DNA from 3 places in the Pseudoalteromonas luteoviolacea genome. Region 1 is predicted to be linked to each of the others. Evidence: predicted binding sites of a transcription regulator. Region 1 holds the regulator's gene; each other region holds the start of a gene.
What was found. Region 1 encodes LexA, which represses DNA repair genes until DNA is damaged. Its sites were predicted from a motif close to TACTGTATNNNNATACAGTA; they were not measured.
Positions count from the first base shown of each region.

Region 2: a site for LexA is predicted at 2,559-2,578, ahead of ruvC (crossover junction endodeoxyribonuclease RuvC). Genes of this name have one in related genera too.
Region 3: a site for LexA is predicted at 2,329-2,348, ahead of S4054249_RS15780 (YebG family protein). Genes of this name have one in related genera too.

Region 1 covers NZ_CP015411.1:4,545,938-4,550,857, forward strand. Annotated here, with positions in the region: gene S4054249_RS19480 (efflux RND transporter permease subunit) at 1-248, opposite strand, end outside; gene S4054249_RS19485 (efflux RND transporter periplasmic adaptor subunit) at 245-1,318, opposite strand; gene S4054249_RS19490 (DUF3313 family protein) at 1,335-2,033, opposite strand; gene lexA (transcriptional repressor LexA) at 2,365-2,976, opposite strand; gene S4054249_RS26660 (hypothetical protein) at 3,476-3,637, opposite strand; gene S4054249_RS19500 (IS110 family transposase) at 4,387-4,920, opposite strand, start outside.
Region 2 covers NZ_CP015411.1:3,491,002-3,495,921, forward strand. Annotated here, with positions in the region: gene ruvB (Holliday junction branch migration DNA helicase RuvB) at 374-1,375, opposite strand; gene ruvA (Holliday junction branch migration protein RuvA) at 1,378-1,995, opposite strand; gene ruvC (crossover junction endodeoxyribonuclease RuvC) at 1,998-2,519, opposite strand; gene aspS (aspartate--tRNA ligase) at 2,631-4,412, opposite strand; gene S4054249_RS14730 (DUF72 domain-containing protein) at 4,608-4,920, shown strand, end outside.
Region 3 covers NZ_CP015411.1:3,712,964-3,717,883, forward strand. Annotated here, with positions in the region: gene fadR (fatty acid metabolism transcriptional regulator FadR) at 1-547, opposite strand, end outside; gene dsbB (disulfide bond formation protein DsbB) at 999-1,505, shown strand; gene S4054249_RS15770 (hypothetical protein) at 1,519-1,821, shown strand; gene S4054249_RS15775 (ComEA family DNA-binding protein) at 1,841-2,152, opposite strand; gene S4054249_RS15780 (YebG family protein) at 2,366-2,680, shown strand; gene S4054249_RS15785 (amino acid aminotransferase) at 2,780-3,973, opposite strand; gene S4054249_RS15790 (GAF domain-containing protein) at 4,152-4,811, opposite strand.

The DNA.
Region 1 (4,920 bases):
GTACTACTGACAAAATCCAGTTCAGGGATCTGCTGTACGACCTTTTCGATTTGATCAGTGACAAGCTCTTCCACTCGCTGTGGACTTGCTCCAGGGAAGTATGTAACCACTTGTGCTGTTCTAATAATAAAGCCAGGATCGTAATCCTTTGGCATTTTATTAAAGGAGATGATCCCAAAAAACAACAGTGCCGCTATCAGTACCCATGTTGTCCGGTTATTTTCTAATGCCAGTCTGGTTATATTCACTGCGCCCCCTTGTTAAACTTTACAAGTTGGCCTTCGCTCACTTTACTCATGCCAGCAGTAACAATGTAAGTACCTTCAGAGACACCACTAATAACAGGGAAACCTAGCGTGGAAACCTCACCAATCACGACAGGATTTTTCTTAATCTTTCCTTTGCCAGCACCTACAGACTCAACAGACCAAACAAAATTACCGGATGCATCTTTAAGCACCGTTTTTATTGGTAGATATAGGCCACTTTTATTCACATCAGCACCCTTAGCAAGCACCTTTGCTGTCATACCTGGCAAGATATTATACCCCTCGGGACGCGTCATGCTGAGAGTGACTTCATAAGCTTTAGTTACCTCATCAGCCTGTGTGCTCACTTCGACAAAATCTAATGGAAATGTTTTATCAGGGATCCCTGAAAACTCGGCGATAATGTGCTTCGGCGCATCTTTTGAGACTTTAATCATTAAGCTCTCAGGTACATTGACCTTAAGAGTGACATGCTTGATATCTTGTAATGTCGCAACAACTTGCTTAGCTTGCACCTCTTCAAAACGCTCTATATACGTGCGTGCAACAACCCCTGAAAATGATGCTTTTAAGCTGGTGTAGGATAAGTTATTTTTTGCATTCGCCAATTTACTTTTTGCACTCGTAAAGTGAGACTGTAGTTGGTCATAGTCAGATTGCGAGATCGTACCAGATTTAATAAGTTGCTTAGCACGACTAAAATCAGCCTGCGCTTTATTATAATTAGCCTGCGCTTCATCTAAAGAAAGTTTGTATTCTGTTGCATCTAACTTAGCAATAACATCACCAAGCTGAATTTCTTGCCCCTGCTTTACCAGCAACTCTATAACTTCACCTGGCACTTTAAATGATAGGTCCGCCGAAGACGCAGCATCAACTACCGCAGGGAACTCCACCAAAGGGCCATCAACTTGTGAAGAAAGTAATAATGTCCGCACTGGACGAAGCTGCTCTGATTGTTCTTGCTCTGACTTTTGCTCTGAACAACCAATTAACGCCAAGCAAAATATTGCCATAACACCTAGCTGCTTGCCTTTTATTATCTTCATAAAAGCTCCTTTAGATTTACTGAACATTACGATGTTTAGTCATCGCAGTAACAAAATTATTTATCCATACGTCAAGCACAGCCTTAACCGTTTCAACGTTCTCAGTACCATCGGCCTTTAGTACAGCATCTAATTCTTTGTGTGCTGTCATCATCACAACTGGATTTTGACTACTTCCCAAATAAAATGCGGACTCAAGAGAAACATGGGTTAGAGCCTCTGTTTGCTCTGTTGCGGCTAAGTAGGCAGTTTTACCCGCGTTATACACTAGCCGGATAGGCACAAAATCTCTTACCTGTAATGAAATGGGTTCAAATTGTACGTCTGTGAAAGCACCTTCAATTGTCAGCACAGTGTCATCTGCACTTGCAGGTTTTGTGGTCACCACTTGATAGTAAGGACTCAATTTATCTTGCATTTGAGACTGCATGTAATGACTTAACTTAGCAACATGCCGGGGGTTAATATTTAAAAACTCGGATTCAGAAGCGTTAATCCACACTTCAAACTGAGGTATATAAAGCACCTTAATTTTACTTAAAGCTTCACGGTTAAAAGTGCTATCTACAAATAAGTTAGTGTCTTCATAATCATCAGAGGGAAGTAATACATCATAGTTAGGTAAAAAACCTGAACGTGTATTATTTGAACTTGATGCACAAGCGGACACAATACAAACCAAAGCCGCAATTAATGCTACTTTAAACCAAGTCATAGGCTGCTCCATATTCTATTCATTTCCAGTGTTTTTATCACAATCACAAGAAAGCCTTTGATCTCTTTTGAAATCAAATGTAACTCATGAATACAAATTAATGTTGTTCTTTAAATTAAGACGACTAGCTCAGACTGCGAATCATGGATTTAGTGCAAAATAATTTTTTATTTTTGCTTAACAAGCACGTAGCCACAAAGCCAATGTTATATTTATGTAACGTAAGTGTATGATATGGAAGTATAGCTTAAAAGGGTTCTAAAGATTAAAAAAGACAGCATTGGATAGTGAAGCTGGAGCTTGAAACCCCAGCTTAGAAAAATAGGCTGCTTTAAAGGTTACCGCGGATCACACCTACAGCAAGGCCTTCAATATTAAAAACTTCTTGCTCTAAATCGACCTCAATAGGTGAAAAGTCTTCATTTTCTGCATGTAAGAAAACTTTTCTACCAACTTTTTCAAAACGTTTCACCGTCACATCTTCTTCAACACGTGCAACAACAACCTGTCCATTATTAGCAACTTGCGTGCGATGTACCGCGAGTAAATCACCATCCATTATGCCAATATTTTTCATACTCATGCCATTTACACGAAGTAAGTAATCAGCTGATGGTTGAAACATACTAGGATCAACTTTGCAATGATTCTCAATATGCTCTTGGGCTAAAATAGGCTCACCAGCTGCAACACGACCAACTAATGGCAAACCCAGCTGCTCTGGCTCATCAGCTTCAACTAAGCGAATACCTCGACTTGCGCCAGGTACCATTTCTATCACACCTTTCTTGGCAAGTGCTTTTAAGTGTTCTTCAGCCGCATTTGCACTACGAAAACCCAAAGATTCCGCAATTTCTGCTCGAGTCGGCGGCATGCCTGTGTCTTTAATAAAAACTTTGATAAGTTCGAATACTTGTTCTTGTCGTTTAGTTAAAGGTCGCATATAACTGGTTTTCCATACAGTGCATTTACTGTGAGTATATACAGTTAAAATTAAATCGCAATCCTTAACGCCGAATACTTGAGCTAAATGAGAGATTGCTGAAGATATGGTTAATTGCTTAGCCAAGCAACATTATGAAAGGGATTAGTCAAGTCACTCTTACTGCACACCGCTTCAAGCTTACTCTTAAAGATAAAAAACACAGTACAGCGACCAAAAACGATACTAAAAATTTATAGAATATATAACTCTCCTTTTATAAAACCAAATTATCAGTATATTTATGCCAATAATAGATTAAGGTTTTATAATTGCTCTGCATTTAATATCACTTCAAACTAGAGCCTTATATAGCATATCAATAAAACACATCATAGTAAGTGTAGTTTAGGACAGGTGGGGGAAGACACTATTAGGAGAATTAACTACTACGTGGAAGATAATGTTTCAACCTAATTTTCTAGATGAGCTACTTTATATAGCTCATCTACTCAATATTTTAACAAGCACTTGTAGTATAAGTACCTGGACATGTTCTTGTACCTGTACATTCCCATGTTTTAAAAAAGCCACCGGCAATCTGCGGAGTCATCTGTGCTGGTACATTTGCCTTATCATGACTGATTACTTTGATATTTTTTTTCTTTAGTTTTAATAACATTTTTATTTTCTCCTTGTTGATTACAGTTAAACTAGCAGCATTTAATATTACTTTCAATTAAATTTAAGAAAATAAATAAATTTAAATAATTGCTATAAAAACAATATAAACGAGAGATTAAACCCCTCTAAAAACAAAAATAAAACCATTAAAAACAATGGTTAACTTAAAAAAAATAACTATAAATTTAAACATTTGATAGCAAATTTAGACATGAAGTAGAGTACAAAGTGCAATTAACAGAAATTTTATGCAAGTAAAATCAAAAGTTAATGACAGCACGCGAAGCGCACCACTCTTTTTCGCGCAAGGAGAAGTGACCCATTTTAACAAGAGATAATCAATCCCCCCCCCTACAAGCGCAGCAACCGAATCAAAAAAGTAAAGCCTGGATCCTGAAACCAGTTCAGGACGACATGGTGAAAAAGGTTAATGACAACGAACGCAGTGAGTACATTTCTTTTACGCAAGGTGAAGGGAGCCGTTTTAACCAAACACTGCACTCAACCTATCCGTCACCCTGAACTCGTATATGGACTCCACTTGTTTGACAACATGTTTTTTAAAATTAAAGATGCTTGCGTATATACGGTTTCTTTTGAGAGCGCTACTCTCTAACCTTTGATTTATTCGCACCTTCTGTCCTAAACGCTTCGTTAGTGTATTCTCACTTCAAGTTCAGACAGGTTTTCAGAAGGTTGGTCTTACCTTTTAATTACATTGTTGTCGAACTCTTTTTAAAATGTTTTTTAAATCATTGCGGGTTGGTAATTCGTACCTTGTTTCAGCATTGCCCAAGCAGTTCTGATATTTTTATTCACCAGCGCAATACAAGCTCGCTTTACACCTGAACGAGCAACTAACTTTAACAGCCATTGCTGCTTCAATGTCTTGGGCTTTTCCGGCAGATTAGAAATGTATGACAATGCCCCCAAAAATAAACAGGACTTTAGCTGTTTATCTCCAGCACATTTATCAATCCCCAGCATCACAGTTTTACCGCCACTGCTAAATTGTTTTGGGGTGACGCCTAAATATACTGAAGCACATCGTCCATTTTTAAAATGCTTCGTTTGACTCAAACTGGCGATTAGCCCCGCTGCGCCTAAAACACCTACACCTTCAAGCGCAATAACACGTTGGCATTGCTCATTTTGAGAAACAAGCAGCTCTAGGTTTTTAGTGACATCATTTAGGGATTGCTCTATGTGCTGGTACTGAGCTTTTAAGACACTAAGTAATGGCAATAATACCTCTGGTAAATCATTACGCTCAGTTAAAAC
Region 2 (4,920 bases), 1.1 Mb from region 1:
TTACTAATGTAAAAAATGGTAAATAACATTCGGATTAGTTATTTTTATTTGAAAGATATAATTTTTCTAGTTTGATAATAATCCATAAGATCTCTAATATACACCCTGTACTGAGCGCACTGCTTAACGCAATGCAAAGCCAGTTACCGAGTGATAGAGTTCTGATTTACTCTGTTGCTTTTGATGAGAAACTTTTGGATAAAACCTTAACAGACTCATCAGTTCCCTGGATTACTTCCTTCAACTTGTTGTTTTCGCCCGCACATATGTGCGGGCTTTTTTTTGCCTGAAATTTAAGTTCAGATTGAAGAATTAGTACATTAAGATAAATATCATTAAAAAAGCCATCGTGAATACGATGGCTTAATCGACGTTATTCTTTAGAAAGGTCAAAATGTAGATATGCCCTGTCGGATACTATCCGCCCTCTTGGCGTACGTTGTATAAAGCCTTGTTGAATAAGATAAGGCTCTATTACATCCTCTATCGTCTCTTTTTCCTCACCAATTGCCGCAGCGAGGTTATCGAGGCCCACAGGTCCGCCAGTAAACTTCTCTATAATGGCCAGCAAATACTTTCTGTCCATATAGTCAAAACCACATTTATCAACATCAACCATATCTAATGCTTGATTGGCAATGGTTTTATCAACACTGCCATCTCCTTTAACATCAGCAAAGTCACGGACACGACGTAACAAGCGATTTGCGATCCTTGGGGTACCACGTGCTCTTTTGGCAACTTCGCGAGCGCCTTCTTCGGTTGTTTCCAAATTTAAGAAATGTGCTGAGCGGCTGACAATTTGTGACAAGTCATCAACTGAGTAAAACTCAAGCCTTTGTACAATACCAAAACGATCTCTGAGCGGTGAAGTCAACGATCCTGCTCTGGTGGTTGCACCGACCAATGTAAATGGCGGTAAATCCAATTTGATAGAACGTGCTGCTGGCCCTTCTCCGATCATGATATCTAACTGATAATCTTCCATCGCGGGATATAAAATCTCTTCCACTTGCGGGCTAAGGCGGTGTATCTCATCAATGAATAACACATCACCTTCTTCAAGGTTGGTCAACATCGCAGCCAAATCACCCGCTTTTTCGAGCACAGGGCCTGATGTTGTTTTAATATTCACACCGAGCTCGTTGGCAACGATATTTGCAAGGGTTGTTTTACCTAATCCGGGCGGGCCAAAAATCAACAAATGATCCAGCGCCTCTTCACGTGTTCGCGCAGCTTCAATGAAGATCTCCATTTGCTGCTTCACATGAGGTTGCCCTGTGTAATCACTCAATAGCTTTGGTCGAATAGCTCTATCTATTTGCTCTTCATTGCCCTGAACTTCGGGTTCGATTAGTCTGTCAGCTTCTATCATAATTACATCATAGACCTAAGCGCTTCTTTGATAATGGTTTCAGTATCTAAACCATCGCCTTTAACAGCTTTAACTGCTTTTTGTGCCTGAGCAGCTTTATAGCCCAGTGCCACCAGCGCCGCAATAGCATCATCAGCGGGTAAATTACCCACGGTAGGATCGTCCTGCGGTGGGATAACTGCATTATCACTAAATGGCGTAAACAAATCATGACCAAAGTCTTTTAACTTGTCTTTCATTTCTAAGACTAGACGCTCTGCGGTTTTTTTGCCTACACCTGGAATTTTAACTAACGTAGATGCATCCCCATGATTAACACATTGCACAAATTGCTCAGCAGACATCCCAGACAGAATTGCTAAAGCCAATTTAGGTCCCACGCCATTTGCTTTAATAAGCTCTCTAAATAAAGCACGCTCTGTTTTATTATTAAAACCAAATAACAGCTGGGCGTCTTCACGGACAACAAAGTGTGTGAAAATAGCTGCTGGCTGGCCAGTACTTGGCAGCTCGTAGAAACAAGTCATCGGCATTTGTACTTCATAGCCGACCCCATTTACATCAATGAGAATTTCTGGCGGCTGCTTTTCTAATAAAGTACCGCTGAGTTTACCTATCATAATTATCTTAACCTTCCACGAACTGTCTTTTTAGCATTACCTGCTAAGCGAATTAAGTTTTGTTCAGAGTGTGCATGACAAATTGCAATTGCCAATGCGTCGGCCGCATCTGCTTGTGGAGTGCCCGGTAATTTTAAAATGCGTTTTACCATTTCTTGCACCTGAGACTTATTTGCTCCACCGGTGCCCACTACAGCCTGTTTGATCTGCCTTGCCGAATATTCGTGTACAACCACGTCTTGCATGGTTGCAGCAACAATAGCGGCACCTCTAGCTTGTCCAAGCTTCAGCGCTGAGTCTGGGTTATGTGCCATAAATACTTGCTCTATCGCAAAGCTGTCTGGAGAAAACTGCTCTATCAACTGACTAATACCTTGAAAGATCATTTTTAATCGAGTCGGAAAATCATGCTCCCCAACTTTGATACAGCCGCTACCTAAGTATTTAAATTTTGCACCTTGGTGCTCAATAACGCCATAACCTGTAAATCTCGAACCGGGGTCTATGCCCAAAATAACTGCCAAGGCATTGCCCTCTTTGCTTTTTTCAACATCATGCCAAAATACTGTATGGATTACCAGTTGTTAAACAAAAAAGGCGGCTATTAAAGCCGCCTTTTCAAAGTCAGTCAGTAATTACTGCTCTTCACTTTGTTCTTGCTGTGCTTGTACTGCAATTGCAAGCTCAGTCAGTGCATCAGGGTTTGCAATACTTGGGGCATTCGTCATCAAACAAGACGCCTGAGTTGTTTTAGGGAATGCAATCACGTCACGAATGTTATCTGTACCACATAGAAGCATGACCAGACGATCAAGACCAAACGCTAAACCAGCATGTGGTGGTGTACCGTACTTCAAAGCGTCAAGTAAGAAGCCAAACTTATCTTGCTGTTCTTGCTCTTCAATACCTAAGATTCTGAAAGCTGCCTGCTGCATTTCATTATTATGGATACGAACAGAACCGCCACCGACTTCATAGCCGTTAAGAACCATATCGTACGCATCAGAAATCGCCACAGCTGGATTTGCTTCTAGCTCTTGTGCGCTGATGTCCTTCGGTGCTGTGAACGGGTGGTGTACCGCGTGCAAGTTACCTTCGTCATCTTCTTCAAACATTGGGAAGTCAACAACCCAAAGCGGCGCCCACTTATTCAGATCAGTGATCTCTCTGTCCAAACCTACTTTCAGACGCAGTGCACCCATCGCTTCATTTACCACGTTGCGCTTGTCTGCACCAAATAGAATGATGTCACCTGTTTGCGCGTTAGTACGCTCTAGTAGTGCACTGATCACATCTTCGTTTAGGAATTTAGCGATAGGTGATTGCACACCTTCCATACCTGCTTCACGGTCATTAACCTTCATCCAAGCAAGACCTTTCGCGCCGTAAATACCAACAAACTTAGTATACTCGTCGATTTGCTTACGAGATAACTCAGCACCACCTGGTACTGTTAATACTGCAACACGACCTTTTTCATCGTTAGCAGGACCTGCTAGTACTTTGAACTCGACATCTTTAACAATATCAGCAACGTCAATCAGCTCTAATGGGTTACGTAAGTCAGGCTTGTCTGAACCAAAACGACGCATCGCTTCAGCATATGGCATGGTTGGGAACTCACCCAGATCAACGTTCAATAGCTCTTGCCACATTTCACGGATCATACGTTCGGTTACTTCACGCACCTGATCTGAGCTCATGAATGATGTTTCTAAATCGATTTGAGTGAACTCTGGCTGTCTGTCTGCACGTAAATCTTCATCACGAAAACATTTTACGATTTGATAATAACGGTCGAATCCAGACATCATTAACAACTGCTTGAACAGCTGTGGTGATTGAGGCAGTGCGTAGAAGCTGCCTTTATGAACACGGCTTGGCACTAAATAGTCACGGGCACCCTCAGGAGTGGCTTTAGTCAGTACTGGCGTCTCAATGTCTAAAAAATCATTGTTATCTAGGAAACGACGCACGAAGCTTGATGCTTTTGCACGTAGCTTAATACGATCGCTCATCTCTAAACGGCGAAGGTCTAAATAACGATACTTTAGACGACGCTCTTCTGAGTTTTGCTGATTAAAGTCTAACGGCAAAGGTTCAGAGCGGTTAATGATCTCAAGGCCTGTGCCTAAGATTTCAACTTCACCCGTTGCCATGTCTTTGTTAACTTGGCTATCAGGTCTAGCACGCACACTACCTGTCACTTTCACACAAAACTCTTGACGTAGCGTATTTGCAACGTCCATCAAGCCTTCAACTTCTGGATCAAATACAACTTGAACCAAGCCTTCACGGTCTCTTAAGTCGACGAAAATTAATCCACCTAAGTCACGGCGCTTATTGATCCAACCACATAATTCGACTTCTTGACCTACGTGGTCCTTATTTAAATTTCCGCAGTATATAGAGCGCATATCGTTCCTATTTGCTTAGGCTTGCATGAAAAAGTACTATCCAGCCTATAGCTATCGTAATTAACAAAAATAATCGCCAATTATATAAAACTGGGGGGCTTTGTCATCCTTATAAAGCAAGGAATCTTCGCAAAGTTGATTTTTTTAGGTACTCTCAATTTGTTAAACTAGAAAAAAACACAAATGAAGAGAACTATGTTGTATTTAGGTTGCCCACAATGGAGCTCATCTCACTGGAAGGGACGATTTTTTAGCCAGCACTGTAGCAATGCAAATATGCTTAGGGAATATGCCAGCATGTTTAATAGCGTTGAGGGCAACACAACATTTTATGCCAACCCAAAACCTGACACTATTTTGCAATGGAAAAATGCCATCTCCGATGATTTTAGGTTTACTTTTAAACTCCCTAGGCAGATATCTCATGAATTAGCCCTACAAGACTGCCAAAAAGAACTAGAAACATGGTTAACTCTTTTTGCGCCGCTATTCGAGAATATCGGCATGA
Region 3 (4,920 bases), 830 kb from region 1:
CAGAGAAGTAATGACAACCGATTTTCGAATAAAGACCTCTAAAGCCATTCAAAATAAGTACATATATTTTATTACCACCAGCAATAGCCAGTTGATGATGTACCTGATAATCATAATCTGCAAACGCCTCTGCCGTGTCCGGCAGTTCAGAGTACTGTGCCAAAATCTCAATGACCTTTTCTGGACTCAGCTTAATTGCTGCACGAGTATAAATCGCGCTGATATTTGTTCTCGCAGACAATAGTTGATCAGTGAGTTCAGGCACCTTATCTTCATCAAGACGAGCAAGCGCTTCTAAAATGTTTAGCCCCGATGTTTCCCAGAAATTATTCACTCGTGTAGGCTTGCCATGTTGAATCGTCAACCAGCCGTCACGCGCCAATCGTTGCAATACTTCTCTCAAGGTTGTACGAGTTACACCGATCAGCTCCGACAGTTCACGCTCAGCCGGTAATATTGACCCAGGCGGAAACTCCCCATTCCAAATCGATTCTACTATATATTCCTCAGCGAATCCCGCTGGGCTCTTGGCTTTAAAAATTCTCATTTTGCACCACTTAAATTACAACCAAAGGCAAGATACATTCAGCGCAAGCGACACTAGGTAGCAGGCGCAGCATGATACTGCAACTCGTTAATCTACTGATTGTACCAGATGGATATAAAGTAACAAGCGCAAGTGTACATTGAAGGGATAGTTATTAGAGTTAAAGCTAAAAAACCAATCAAATAAAGACAACCCGCTTTTAGCTCATCATATAAAAATCCCCCTCACATTGTCTTCATTACCCAATCAAACTGGTGAAATGAAACGCCATATAAATAGGGAACTTAAATTGGAGAATAATGACTAATGAAGGGATTGTAATATCACTTTCAAAAAATGCTTAGGTACAAACCAACAATTAGATTGCCTCAGCATGACTGATATTAGCAAGTAAATTGCTTGAAGCATTCACACTAGATAGCCATAATAGCGGGCAAAAAAGGAGACATACATGTTTGATAGACTCGCGAGTTTTTCTCGTACCACCACAGCTTGGGGCTTATTGTTTTTAAGTGCACTTACTTTCGAAATCGTTGCACTATACTTTCAGTATGTCATGGGGTTAGAGCCCTGCGTGATGTGTATCTATCAACGTACAGCAATGTTGGGGGTTTTGATCGCAGCCTTAATTGGTCTTTGTGGTAATAAAAATTACGTTGTTCGATTGATAGCGACCGCTGGCTGGGGAATATCCGCCATATTGGGATGGCTACTTGCACGTGAACACTTAGACATGCAAACGACCACAGACCCTTTCGCGTTTACATGCGCTTTTGAGCCTAATTTTCCTGTGCCCTTACATGAATGGATCCCATCATTTTTTGCTGTAACCGGCAGCTGCTCAAGTATAGATTGGTCTTTTGCAGGGTTATCTATGCCAGGCTGGATGGAAGTGGTCTTTGCTATTTACGCAATCAGCTTTTTGCTATTTGCCCCATTCATTATTTTTAAGAAGTAACATTGAGAGAAATATGATTTTTAGACTCAGCCAAATACCTGAACTTTCTTCATTATCACTGCGTGAAAAACAGCAAGTAAAGGCAATATCACTTTCGCTGCTCTCTGCTAAAAGTAAGGTCATATTGGCGATATGTAAACTGGCTTTATTAACACCTTTGTTTATGGCGCTGGCTTACTTCGAAGGCTGGTCACTCCTACCAGTATTGCTTGTTGCAGGTCTTGCATACCCATTACTCACAGCACCTATTGAGGTACAATTTGCTCTTAAAAATTTAGATCAGGCATTATCACAATTTAAGCAGAGCCAAAAATAGGCTCTGCACCACCTTACGCTTACTCTAAAACCACATGGGCTTGAATTTTGTTAATCAACCCCTTCCCTATGCCTTTTACTCTTCCTAGCTCTTGAATATCAAAAAACAACCCTTCTGATTCTCTAGAGCGAACGATCGCCAGTGCCTTTGCTTTGCCAATCCCCGGTAACTGCATTAAATCTTCAACCTCGGCCGTATTTACATTGATCTGTAACACCGGTTGAACAAATTGATCTACCTCCTGTGCCTGTGCCTGTGCCTGTGCCTGTGCGACATTAAAAAATATTATAAAAGCCAAAAAAATACCAATATTCAATCCGTACTTTAACATTCAATTTATCCTTAAAATCTTGTTAATTTAAAAAAGCTCATAACTCTTAATAAGCTATCTAACCATAGGATTTCTCTCTTACTGTTGTAAAATGCTTACTAATATTTTCATTGTATTTTTTTCATATGGATCGTCTAATTGAACACCTATGAGTTGCAATAATATCAAATACAGTTTACTGTATAAAAAAACAGTGTTTTATGGAGGGTGATTATGGCTGTTATAGTAAAGTATGTGGTTGAAAGAAATGGAGTAGAGCGAATGACATTTACTAGCAAAAAAGAGGCAGATGCCTACGATAAAATGCTGGATGTGGCAGAGGCGCTTGAAGGGATGCTGGATAAGGTAGATGTTCCGCTTAGTGAACAACAAGTAGAGTCTTTAGCACTCGAAATGGCAAAATATAAAGACGACTTTATCTCTGTGCTTAAAGGCACTAAACCATCAGCAGAAAAAGAGCCAAAAAAATCAGCTAAAAAAGCTGAGGAAGACAGTGACGACAAAGTAACGGCTATTAAGCAAGCATAACACTTTAATCTCTTTACTTGCTTATTCGATCCAAAAACGCAAAAACGCCGAGCTACCAATATAGCTCGGCGTTTTAGTCTGCGTTAAATCAACTGAGTATTATTTTAATACCGCTGCGACTGCATCTGCAAAATAATCAATATTGCTGTGACTAATGCCCGCAACATTTACACGGCTAGAGCCCACAATATAAATTGAATACTCTTCACGAAGGCGATCGATTTGCGCTTTATTAATACCTAAGAAAGAGAACATACCATGCTGACGCTCAATGAAAGAGAAGTCATGGCCTGTATTTCTTTGCTCAAGGCTATCTTTAACAAGGCTACGAAGACCATTAATACGATCACGCATCTCAGCAAGCTCATGATGCCACTGCTGCGTTAATTCATCACTCGATAGAATCGTATTTACAATATCAGCACCATGTGCAGGTGGCATTGAATAAATGCTACGAACAACGCTTAACAATACTGAGTTTGCAACATCCGCATTCGCTGCATCTTTTGAAATGATCGAACATGCACCGATTCGCTCACGGTAAAGACCAAAGTTTTTAGAGCATGAAGAACAGATAATCATCTCTTCTACAGTCTGTGCTAATAGACGAAGTCCATTTGCGTCTTCATCTAAGCTTGTACCAAAACCTTGATATGCAATGTCTACTAGTGGAGTGAAACCCACTTCTTTAGCAAGATCTGCAAAAATTTGCCATTGCTCAGCATTTAAGTCCATACCACTTGGGTTGTGACAACATGCATGTACTAAAACAACATCGCCCTTTGGTACTTGCTTTAATGTGTCAATCATTTCGTCAAAAAGCAGGCCTTTATTTTCATAATCGTAGTACGGGTACTCTTTCACCGTTAAACCAGCTGCTTCAAACAAACTAATATGATTTGCCCATGTTGGAGTCGTTACCCAAACCGTTGCATCTTTATTACAACGCTTGATAAATTCAGCAGCAACACGCAGCGAACCAGTACCACCTGGTGTTTGAGCCGTACGAACACGATTGGCAAGTAGTGTTGTGTGGCTATCGCTTAATAGTAACTGCTCCATCTTTGCACAAAAATCTAAATTACCTGCTAACCCGATATATGATTTTGTTGTTTCATTTTCTAAACGAAATGCTTCTGCTTTTTTAACTGCTTTTAAAACTGGCGTAGCACCCTGCTCATCTTTATATACACCAACACCTAAATCAATTTTGTTAGGGTTATCGTCTTGTTTATAAGCTGCCATTAGGCCCAAAATAGGATCGGTTGGTAATGGTTTTAGTTCTGAAAACATGTTTATTTTATTCCTATTAAAATTGATACGCACTAAAGTACAAGGGGGCGAAAAGTCACTTACATTTTTTGCAAACTCGCCTCCAATTTATCTAAGTATTTAACTCGATATTACGTAGCAATTGTGGGGGTTATAGTTGCCATAATACTAACACAATTTAACAAGAACACGAGCCTTGTTACTCGGGAAGGTAATGCGTTATTTTCATGCAAGCTGCGACGAGTACAGATAAATTGTCAGCAGTAAAAAACTCTTTACTAAACGCTTCTGCATCAATGATCCCAATACAATCAAGCTTGTCATTTAATAAAGGTATGCAGACTTCAGCTTGCACTTTTGGATCGCACGTATAATATTCACCACCCTGCGCAATATATTCAGGAATATTATTGATAATACGAGATTTTTCAGAAAGTACCGTCTGGATATTATTTGATGTTGCCGCAAACTGCTCATTGATAGGAAATAATGGACGACTAGGTGCTCCATTGTACGCGAGCTTAAGTAATTGTTTTTCACCGTCAACTTGTCTTGACTGATAAATACCAAACCATTCCACGCCTGTTTTTTTAGTAACAAACTCGACGATTGTTTGAAGTTTAGACAATAAAACATCATTCTCTTGTGTGCGCTCTATGATTGTTTCCAATTCAAATGGCACTTCTTGTAAATGACCAAATAAGCTACAACTCCCCCCTTCACCGAGTTCTGGTATTTTATAAGACCATACCGTTTGAGCATAATGAGATGCTAAATATTCATCTAATGCATCAAGCTGTGATTGAACAAGTGTATGCTCAAGGGAAGTTTGTGTTTTATCTAAGTATGCAGAAACCATTTAGCCATCCAAACATCTATATATCTAAACGCAATTTAACACGCAAATGCTCCTTTGACTATAGAAACAAGCATGTTTTTTACAGTTGGGTGTTAAAAGAAAGGGGATA